Regions from separate parts of the Xanthomonas cannabis genome, predicted to be linked through region 2. Evidence: predicted binding sites of a transcription regulator. Region 2 holds the regulator's gene; the other holds the start of a gene.
What was found. Region 2 encodes FliA, which starts transcription of late flagellar genes. Its sites were predicted from a motif close to TAAAGTTTNNCNNNCNNNGGCCGATAA; they were not measured.

Region 1 (4,416 bases), 1.3 Mb from region 2:
GCTGTGCGCGGCCTGCAGGCGGAAGATCGACACCGCATCGGCCAGTTCCACTGCCTGCTCTTCCAGGCTGCGCGCGGCAGCGGTGGCTTCTTCCACCAGCGCGGCGTTGCGTTGGGTCACTTCGTCCAGTTGCGCCACGGTGCGGTTGACCTGCTCGATGCCGCTGGACTGCTCGGCGCTGGCCGAGGTGATCTCGCTCATGATGGCGGTGACGTGTTTGACCGAGCCGACGATCTCGCGCATGGTCGCGCCGGCGCGGTGCACCAGGCCCGAGCCCAGTTCCACCTTGTCGGTGGAATCGGCGATCAGCGTCTTGATCTCCTTGGCGGCATCGGCCGAGCGCCGCGCCAGGGCACGCACTTCCGAGGCCACCACTGCAAAGCCGCGGCCCTGTTCGCCGGCGCGCGCAGCTTCCACCGCGGCGTTGAGCGCCAGAATATTGGTCTGGAACGCGATGCCGTCGATGACGCCAATGATCTCGCCGATCTTGCGCGAGGCGGTGCTGATCTGGCTCATGGTGGCGACTACGTCGTCCATCACCTGGCCGCCGCTCTGGGCGACATCACCGGTGCCCAAGACCAGGCGATTGGCCTGCAGCGCGCTTTCGGCGTTCTGCTTCACGGTGGAGGTGAGCTCCTCCATGGAGCTGGCGGTTTCTTCCAGGTTGGCGGCCTGTTGTTCGGTGCGCTCGGACAGGTCGGTATTGCCGGCGGCGATTTCCACCGCGGCCTGGCGGATGGTGTCGGACGCGGTCTGGATGCCGCCGATGATCTCGGTCAGGCGGCTTACGGTCTGATTGGTGTCGTCGCGCAGGCGCGCAAAGATGCCGTGCGCGTCGCCCTCCACGCGCTGGGTGAGGTCGCCTTCGGCCAGCGCGCCGATCACGCGCGCCAACGCGGCCAGGTGGGTTTCCACCGAGTCGTAGATGCGGTTGATGCCCTGCGCCAAAGACAGCAACACCCCGTCCATGCCATTGATCTGCATGCGCCGGCTGAAATCGCCGGCTGCGGCGGCATCGATGATCTGGATCAGCGCCTGCTCGGCGTTGACCTGTGCGGTGACGTCCATCCACTGCGCAATGGTGCCGAGCTTGGCGCCGTCGGCCGCGATGATCGGGCTGTACACGAAGTCGATCTGACGGCCGAAGAACGGCGCACGCACGGCCTTGGAGGCAGTCAACGCACGCATGCGGTCGATCGCGGCCTGGCTATCCGGATAGATGTCGCCAATGCTGCCGCCAACGAAGCCTTCGGCGTGGAAGCTGGGGCGGAAGCTCTGCACGTCCGGCTCGATCAGCTTGAGCATCGCGAGCAGTTTGCGGTTGGCGAACAGCACCTGGCCGTCGTCGTCGGCGATGCGGATCATGGTGTCCAGATCGTCGAGAGCCTTGATCACGAACTGGCCGTGGCGCAGGCCCTGTTCCATCACATCGAGGCGGATGGCGAGCTTGTCCTGGGTGTCCTGCAAGGCATGCAGTAGCGGCGCGAGTTCGCCGGAGGCGCTGCGCAGGTTCAGGCGGTGGAAGCGGCCTTCGCCGATTGCGATGACCGCGCGCACGGCCTGTTGCAGCTGCACGTTGCTGCGACGTCGCGCCCACCACCACAAGCCGGCGCTGGCCGCGCCCAGCACCAACAGCGCGGGGAGCAGCTTTGCCAGGGCGCTTGCCAGACCGCCGGGCACCAGCGTGGCGGCGTAGAGCGTCAGCAAGGCCAGCAAGCCGATCTGCGCAGCGGCGGGCAGCCCGGCAGCCCAGCGGGTGCGCGCGACGTCGGGGCCGGCCGATGGGCGGGCAACGTGGGCGGCATCATGTGAAGGCGACATAGGCTGAGTCCAACTAGGTGATCTGAGGGAATGGATCGGTGTCCGGCAGTGCGTGGCTGCAAGGGGGGTATCGGCGGCTGAGCTCGAATCATGATGGCGTGAAGGTACCGTTTGTCGGAATAAGGCCGAGCAAACCGTAAAGTGCTGGAACTCCTTGATTTGGAAGCGGTTTCAGTCATTGTCGAGGCCGCAGCAGCGGACGGGGGATGTGTTTGCGATAACATCAAAATGTAAATATCGGGTGAAATCACGATGTCGCTCCGTGCCGTTCGATATCGTCCGGCAGAGCATCGTTGATGGTGTAGCCGCGCGCTTGGATCGGTCTAGCCACATTCCTGCAGCGCTTGCAGTGCGTGGCCCGGTAGTGCCGACCGGCTTGTGACGCGGCAGCGGTGCGTACCCGACGCCCGATGCGGATACGGCAACGTATCGGTCCGCTGAATCGGGGGCGAGGTGCAGGGATGAGCCGGAGCGCGCCAAGCGCCTGACCTGCGGCTGGCAACAGGCTGCATTGCGCCTGCAGCCATCGCGCCTGGCACTGCATCGACCGGGGCGACGGGCAGGGCGGTTCCTGCTGGCGGAGATGCGACGGCGGTGCCACCCAATGCCTACAGGAGCGGCGACATGCAGCCGACCTTGCGTCGCCGGGGCCTGCAACTGCTGCGCGGCAACGTGCAAAGGCCCACCCGCCAGAAAGAGGTCGGGAAGATTGCATGGCGCGCTGCTCTGGCACCCGAGCCCATGAAGCAATGCATCCGCTCGGTGCGCCAGACCCACAAAAAAACCGGCCGTCTCACGACGGCCGGCTTGTGTGTCACTGCATCGTCCGGCAGGCGCTTATTTCGCCGGCGCGGCCGGCGCATCGTCCGGCAGCGCCCAGGCGATCACGCTGTCGCCGGACTTGGTTTCCATGCGGTCGTGCCCACCCACGGCGGCCACGATGTATTGCTTGCCATCGATGGTGTAGCTCAGCGGGGCCGCCTGCGGGCCGGCCGGCACGCGGGTCTCCCAGACCTGCTTGCCGGTGCGGGTGTCGAAGCCGCGCAGGAAATCGTCCAGCGTCGCGCCGATGAAGGTCACGCCGCCAGCGGTGGTCAGCGAGCCGCTGTTGTTGGGCGTGCCGATCTCGAACTTGGTCTTGGACGGGATGCCCATCGGGCCCTGGTCGTAACCGGTGCCCAGCGGACGGCGCCACAACACCTGCTGGGTACGCAGGTCCACGCCGGCGATATAGCCCCACGGCGGTGCCACGCACGGCGTGTTGAGTGGCGACATCCAGGGCTCCTTGCGGGCGCCGTAGGCCAGACCCTTCTGCGCCATGTAGCCCGGCGTCTTGCTCTTGCCGTCGAACACCGACACCACGCCCAGCTCGTCCATCTTTTCGCGGGTGTAGACCTGCAGGGTGTAGGGCAGGCGATTGCTGTTCATCACCATGATGCCGCGCTGCAGATCGACCGAGACGCCGCCCCAGTTGATGCCGCCGTGATTGCCGGTGAAGGCCAGCGAGCCCTGCAGGGTCGGCGGGGTGAACATGCCTTCGTAGCGCAGTTGCTTGAACTGGATACGGCAGGCCAGCTGGTCGAACGGCGTCATGCCCCAGGCATCGGATTCGATGATGGTTTCGAACTCACGGCTCGGCGCGCCCACGGTATTGGGCATGCCCGGCGAGATCGGCTGGGTGGCAGCGGTCCAGTCGCCATGATCGGTGCCCTGCGGCACCGGGATCTGCTTGACCGGCATGATCGGCTCGCCGGTGGCGCGGTCCAGCACGAAGACCTGGCCGGACTTGGTGGCCTGGATCACCGCAGCACGCGTGCCGCCGCCAGCCACCGGCCAGTCGACCAGGTTCGGCTGCGGGCCGATGTCGTAATCCCACAGGTCGTGGTTGACGGTGCGGAAGTGCCAGCGCTCCTTGCCGGTGGCGGCATCCACCGCAACCAGCGAGGCGGTGTATTCCTCGTCCTGCGGGGTGCGGCCCTTGCCGAAGAAATCGCCGGAGGCATTGCCGGTGGGCAGGTAGACCAGGCCCAGCTCGTCGTCGGCGGCCATCAGCGACCACACGTTCGGGGTCGAGCGGGTGTAGGTCTGGCCGGCCGGCGGCTCGGCGGTGATTGCCGGGTTGCCCAGGTCCCAGGCCCAGCGCAGCTGGCCGGTGAGCGCATCGAAGCCGCGCACCACGCCCGACGGTGCATCGCCTTCCTGGCCGTCACGCACCTGGCCGGTCGGCTGGATCACCACGCCGCGCATCACCACCGGCGGCGAGGTCGGGCCGACGAAGCCCGGCTTGGTGTTGCCGGTGCCGGCATTCAGATCCACATAGCCGTTGTTGCCGAAGCTGGCGCACAGCTTGCCGGTCTGCGCGTCCAGCGCACCCAGGCGGCCATCGACCATCGGCCAGAAGATCCGCGTCGGGCACTCGGCGGTGCCTTCCGGCGCCTGGTAGTACGACACGCCACGGCAGGTGGTGGCGGCCACGCCAGCCATCGCCTTGGGATTGGTCTGCGGATCGAAGCGCCAGCGCTCCTTGCCGTTGGCGGCTTCCACCGCGATCACCTTCTGGGTGGGCGTGCAGATGTAGAGCAGGTCGCCGACCTT
Region 2 (4,416 bases):
CGGCCTTGGTCGAAAAGCCCGGCATGAAGATCAGATGCAGGCACTCGTCGGTGCTCAGGCGGGCCGCGGCCTCGGCGTCGATCAGGCCCTTGCCGCGCGCGATCTCGCGCAGCCGCTCCGGGTCGATGCCGGCACCGTCGTCCTGGATTTCGATGCTGACGTAGTCGCCTTCCTGCTGCGCCGACAGGCGCACATGGCCGCTGCGCGGCTTGCCGGTGGCTTCGCGCAGGGCAGGCGATTCGATGCCGTGGTCGATGGCGTTGCGCACCAGGTGCACCAGGGGATCGGCCAGGGCTTCGACAAGATTACGATCGAGCTCGGTTTCGGCGCCGATTAGTTCCAGTTCCACTTCCTTGGACAGGGTGCGCGCGACGTCGCGGGCCACCTTGGGGAAACGCGAAAACACCTTGCTCACCGGCTGCATGCGGGTACGCATCACCGCGGTCTGCAGGCGCGCGGTGGCGATGTCGAGCGTGCTGACGGCACGGTCGAGTTCTTCGTCGCGCAGGCGGGTGCGCAAGGTCTTCAGACGGTTGCGCGAGAGCACCAGCTCGCCGATCAGATTGACGATGGCATCCAGGCGCTTGGTGTCCACGCGCACGGTCTGCTCGGCTTCCGCGCCACCCTTGGCCGCGCCTTTGCCGGCCGCCTTGGGAGCGGGCGCATGCGCATCGTCGGCATGTGCGGCAGTCGCCGGTTTGGCAGTGGCTGCCTTGGGCGCGGCCTTGACCGCCGGCGGGCCGCTCTTGGCATCGAACTGCGCGATCAGCGTGGCCGGTGCATGCGGTACGGTTTCGCCAGAGCCCATCGCATCCAGCATGGCCTGCAGATAGTCCAGCGATTGCTGCGCGGCGTCGAAGTGATGCGCCTGCAGCACGGCCTGGCCCGAGCGCGCCATGCCGAGGGTTTCTTCAGCGGCGTGGCAGAGCTCCACCATGGGCTTGATCGCCAGGAAGCCGGCGCCGCCCTTGAGCGTGTGGAAGCCGCGGAACACCGCATTGAGCTGGTCGGCCTCGTCTGGCGCCTGTTCCAGCGACACCAGCTGTTCGCCGAGGCGATCCAGGATTTCCTGGGCCTCGACGATGAAATCGGCAGCAATATCGTCTGGAACGGCACTCATGGTTACAACCCCAATCCGGACAGCAAATCGTCGGCGTCGTCCTGCGACACGGCGTGACGGTCCAGGCCCTTGATCGCAGGACCGGCAAGACCGCCGTCGTCTTTCTTCGGCTCGGGATTCTTCGGCGGCAGGCCGAGCGCACCGAAGCCCTCGTGCACGCGGCGCACGATGCCGGCCACGCGGCGGATGATCTGGCCGCTGAGGTCCTGATAGCTTTGCGCCAGCGACAGCTCGGTGAGGTTGTGGCGCATCTTGTCCATCAGCGCGCCCTGGTCCTGATTGAGGCCGCCATCGCGCAGCTGGTTGGCCAGCACGCGGCATTCCTCGACCAGGTCCAGCGTGCGGTGGCTGGCCTTTTCGGTCATCTCCACCACGTGATCCAGGCGCGAGCAGGCATCGTCCAGCTCACCGGCTTCTTCGGGCACGGTGGGCAGCTCGCCCAGCGCCTGGCCAAGTTCGCGGGCAAGCCGGCTCAGGCTCTGCATCATCGGGCGCGTGCGCAGGGCGGCGAGGTGGTCGACCTCGCGCCGCCAGGCGACCTGGTCACCGCTTTCCAGTGCATCGAGTGCGCCTTGCAGGCGCTCGATCAACGCGGCACGTTCGGCATCGGTTTCCACGGTGGCGTTCATCAGGCGGTCGCCGCCAGACGTTCGAACACCTTGCCCAGCTTTTCTTCCAGCGTCTGCGCGGTAAACGGCTTGATGATGTAGCCGTTGACGCCGCACTGGGCCGCTTCGATGATCTGCTCGCGCTTGGCTTCGGCGGTCACCATCATCACCGGCAGGTGCTTGAGCTTGGCGTCGGCGCGGATGTTGCGCAGCAGGTCGATGCCGGTCATGCCGGGCATGTTCCAGTCCGTCACCACGAAGTCGAACGGGCCCGCGCGCAACGCGGCCAGCGCGCTGTTGCCGTCTTCGGCCTCTGCGGTATTGGTGAAGCCGAGATCCGCCAACAGATTCTTGACGATGCGTCGCATCGTCGAGAAGTCGTCCACGATCAGGATCCGCATGTTCTTGTTCACATCAAGCTCCTAACACGAAAAATTACGCGAAAAATTCAGTCGTCGACTTCGACGCCGGCATCGGCCAGTTCGAAGACCTTGAGGCGGCCACGCAAACGCACCACCGCCTGGCCATGGATCTGGCACACGCGCGATTCGCTGACGCCCAGCACGGCGCCGATTTCCTTCAGGTTCAATTCCTGTTCGTAGTACAGCGACAGCACCAGCTGCTCGCGCTCGGGCAACTGGCCGATGGCCTTGCCCAGCTCGCGGCCGAATTCGCCACGCTCCATCATCTGCTGCGGATTGGGGCCACCCTTGGCGGTGGTGTCCAGCTCGCCGTGATCTTCGATGCGCGATTCCAGGCTCAGCACCTGGCCACGTGCGGCGTCTTCCATCAGGCGCAGGTAGTCGGGCAGCGGCATTTCCATGGCGGCGGCCACTTCGGTGGCGGCGGCGGCGCGGCCGGTGTTCTGCTCGATCTTGCGCACGGCAGCAGCGGCGTCACGGGCGCGGCGGTGCACCGAACGCGGCACCCAGTCGCCCCGGCGGATCTCGTCGATCATCGAGCCGCGGATGCGGATCGAGGCATAGGTTTCGAACGAGGCACCCTGGTCGGAGTCGTAGCTGCGCGAGGCTTCGATCAGGCCGATCATGCCGGCCTGGATCAGGTCGTCCACTTCCACGCTGGCCGGCAGGCGCGCGGCCAGATGGTGGGCAATGCGGCGGACCAGGTCGGCGTGCTGGGTCACCACGTCGTTGGCGTTGTTGCGCTGCACGGCGCGGTACTGCGCGCTGGCCGTGGTGGCGGTAGCGGTGCTCATGCGGCCACTCCCCGTTGGATGATGCGTTCGACAAAGAACTCGACGTTGCCGCGCGGCACGGTGGGTGCCTGCCAGCGCGAGGTACGGCGTGCGATTTCGGCAATCGCCTGCGCCGACGGACTGGACGGGTAGGCCTTGATGACGGGTTGCTGACGCTGCACCGACAGGCGCAGCCAGTCGTCCTGCGGCACGTGGCCGAGATAGTTCAGCGAGACGTCGCCAAGGAACTTTTCGCAGACCCGGGAGAGCTTGTCGTACAGCAGGCGGCCTTCATTGGGGTCGCGCACCATGTTGGCGATGATCTGCAGGCGGTCCACGCCGCGTTCGCGCGAGAGCACCTTGATCAGCGCGTAGGCGTCGGTGATCGAGGCCGGCTCGTCGCAGACCACCACCACGGTGTCCTGGGCGGCCTGGCAGAAGGTCAGCACGCTGTCGGTGATGCCGGCGGCGGTATCGATGACCATCACGTCCAGGTCGCGTTCCAGTTCGGAGAACACGTTGACCAGGCCGATGTGCTGGGCCGGGGCCAGTTCGGCCATGTGGCGGCGACCGGACGCGGCCGGCACCACCAGCACGCCGCCGGGGCCTTCGATGATCACTTCATCGAGCGTGCAACGGCCGGCGATCAGGTCGGCCAGGGTGTACTTGGGCGAGAGTCCCAAGACCACATCCAGGTTGGCCAGGCCAAGGTCGGCGTCGAGCAGCAGGGTGCGCTTGCCCATGTCGGCAAGCGCCACGGCCAGGTTGGCGGAGATGTTGGTTTTACCCACGCCACCCTTGCCACCGGTCACGGCAATGGTGCGCACCGGGCCCAAAGGCTCGGGACGGGTCGCCGACAGGGGGAAGGCGTTGGTCAGCTTGGCGTATTCACGCGACTGCATGGTTGTGCTCCGGAGTACAGGGCTTATCGGCAGCGCGCCGCAAATCTTCAAGACGAAGAACGAGACTGGCGGCATTGGCGCGGTGCAGGTCGTCGGGGACCCGCTGTCCGTCAGTCACCCAGGTGATGGGCATTTGGTGGTCGACCACCACCGACAAGGCGCTGCCGAAGCGGCCGGTCTCGTCGAGTTTGGTCAGCACCACGCCTTGGGGCTTGGCGTGGGCGAAGCGGCGCACGACCTCGTCGAGGTCGGCGAAATGGGAGTTGGCGGGCAGCACCAGCAGCGAGGTGACCTGCTGGGCGGCGCGCAGCCAGTTCAGCTGGGCGGCCAGGGCACGGTCGCGCTGGCCCATGCCAGCGGTGTCGATCAGCACCAGCTTGTAGTCGCGCAGACGCTCCAGCAGTTCCAGCAGGCTTTCGGCGCTATCGGCCTCGTGCACGGCGATGCCGAGCTGACGGCCGTAGCTGTGCAGCTGTTCGCGGCCACCGACGCGCAAGGTGTCGGTGGTGACCAGGGCCACGTCGCGCGGGGCGTGCTGGGCGGCGAAGCGCTGCGCCAGCTTGGCGATGGTGGTGGTCTTGCCGGCGCCGG

Region 1: the regulator FliA is predicted to act here: its motif matches at 1,889-1,915, upstream of RZV17_RS15330 (methyl-accepting chemotaxis protein).

Annotation. Positions count from the first base shown of each region.
Region 1 covers NZ_CP136580.1:3,617,511-3,621,926, reverse strand. Annotated here, with positions in the region: gene RZV17_RS15330 (methyl-accepting chemotaxis protein) at 1-1,821, opposite strand, end outside; gene RZV17_RS15325 (membrane-bound PQQ-dependent dehydrogenase, glucose/quinate/shikimate family) at 2,659-4,416, opposite strand, start outside.
Region 2 covers NZ_CP136580.1:2,282,123-2,286,538, forward strand. Annotated here, with positions in the region: gene RZV17_RS09715 (chemotaxis protein CheA) at 1-1,120, opposite strand, end outside; gene RZV17_RS09720 (protein phosphatase CheZ) at 1,123-1,749, opposite strand; gene cheY (chemotaxis response regulator CheY) at 1,749-2,141, opposite strand; gene RZV17_RS09730 (RNA polymerase sigma factor FliA) at 2,177-2,944, opposite strand; gene RZV17_RS09735 (MinD/ParA family protein) at 2,941-3,825, opposite strand; gene flhF (flagellar biosynthesis protein FlhF) at 3,812-4,416, opposite strand, start outside.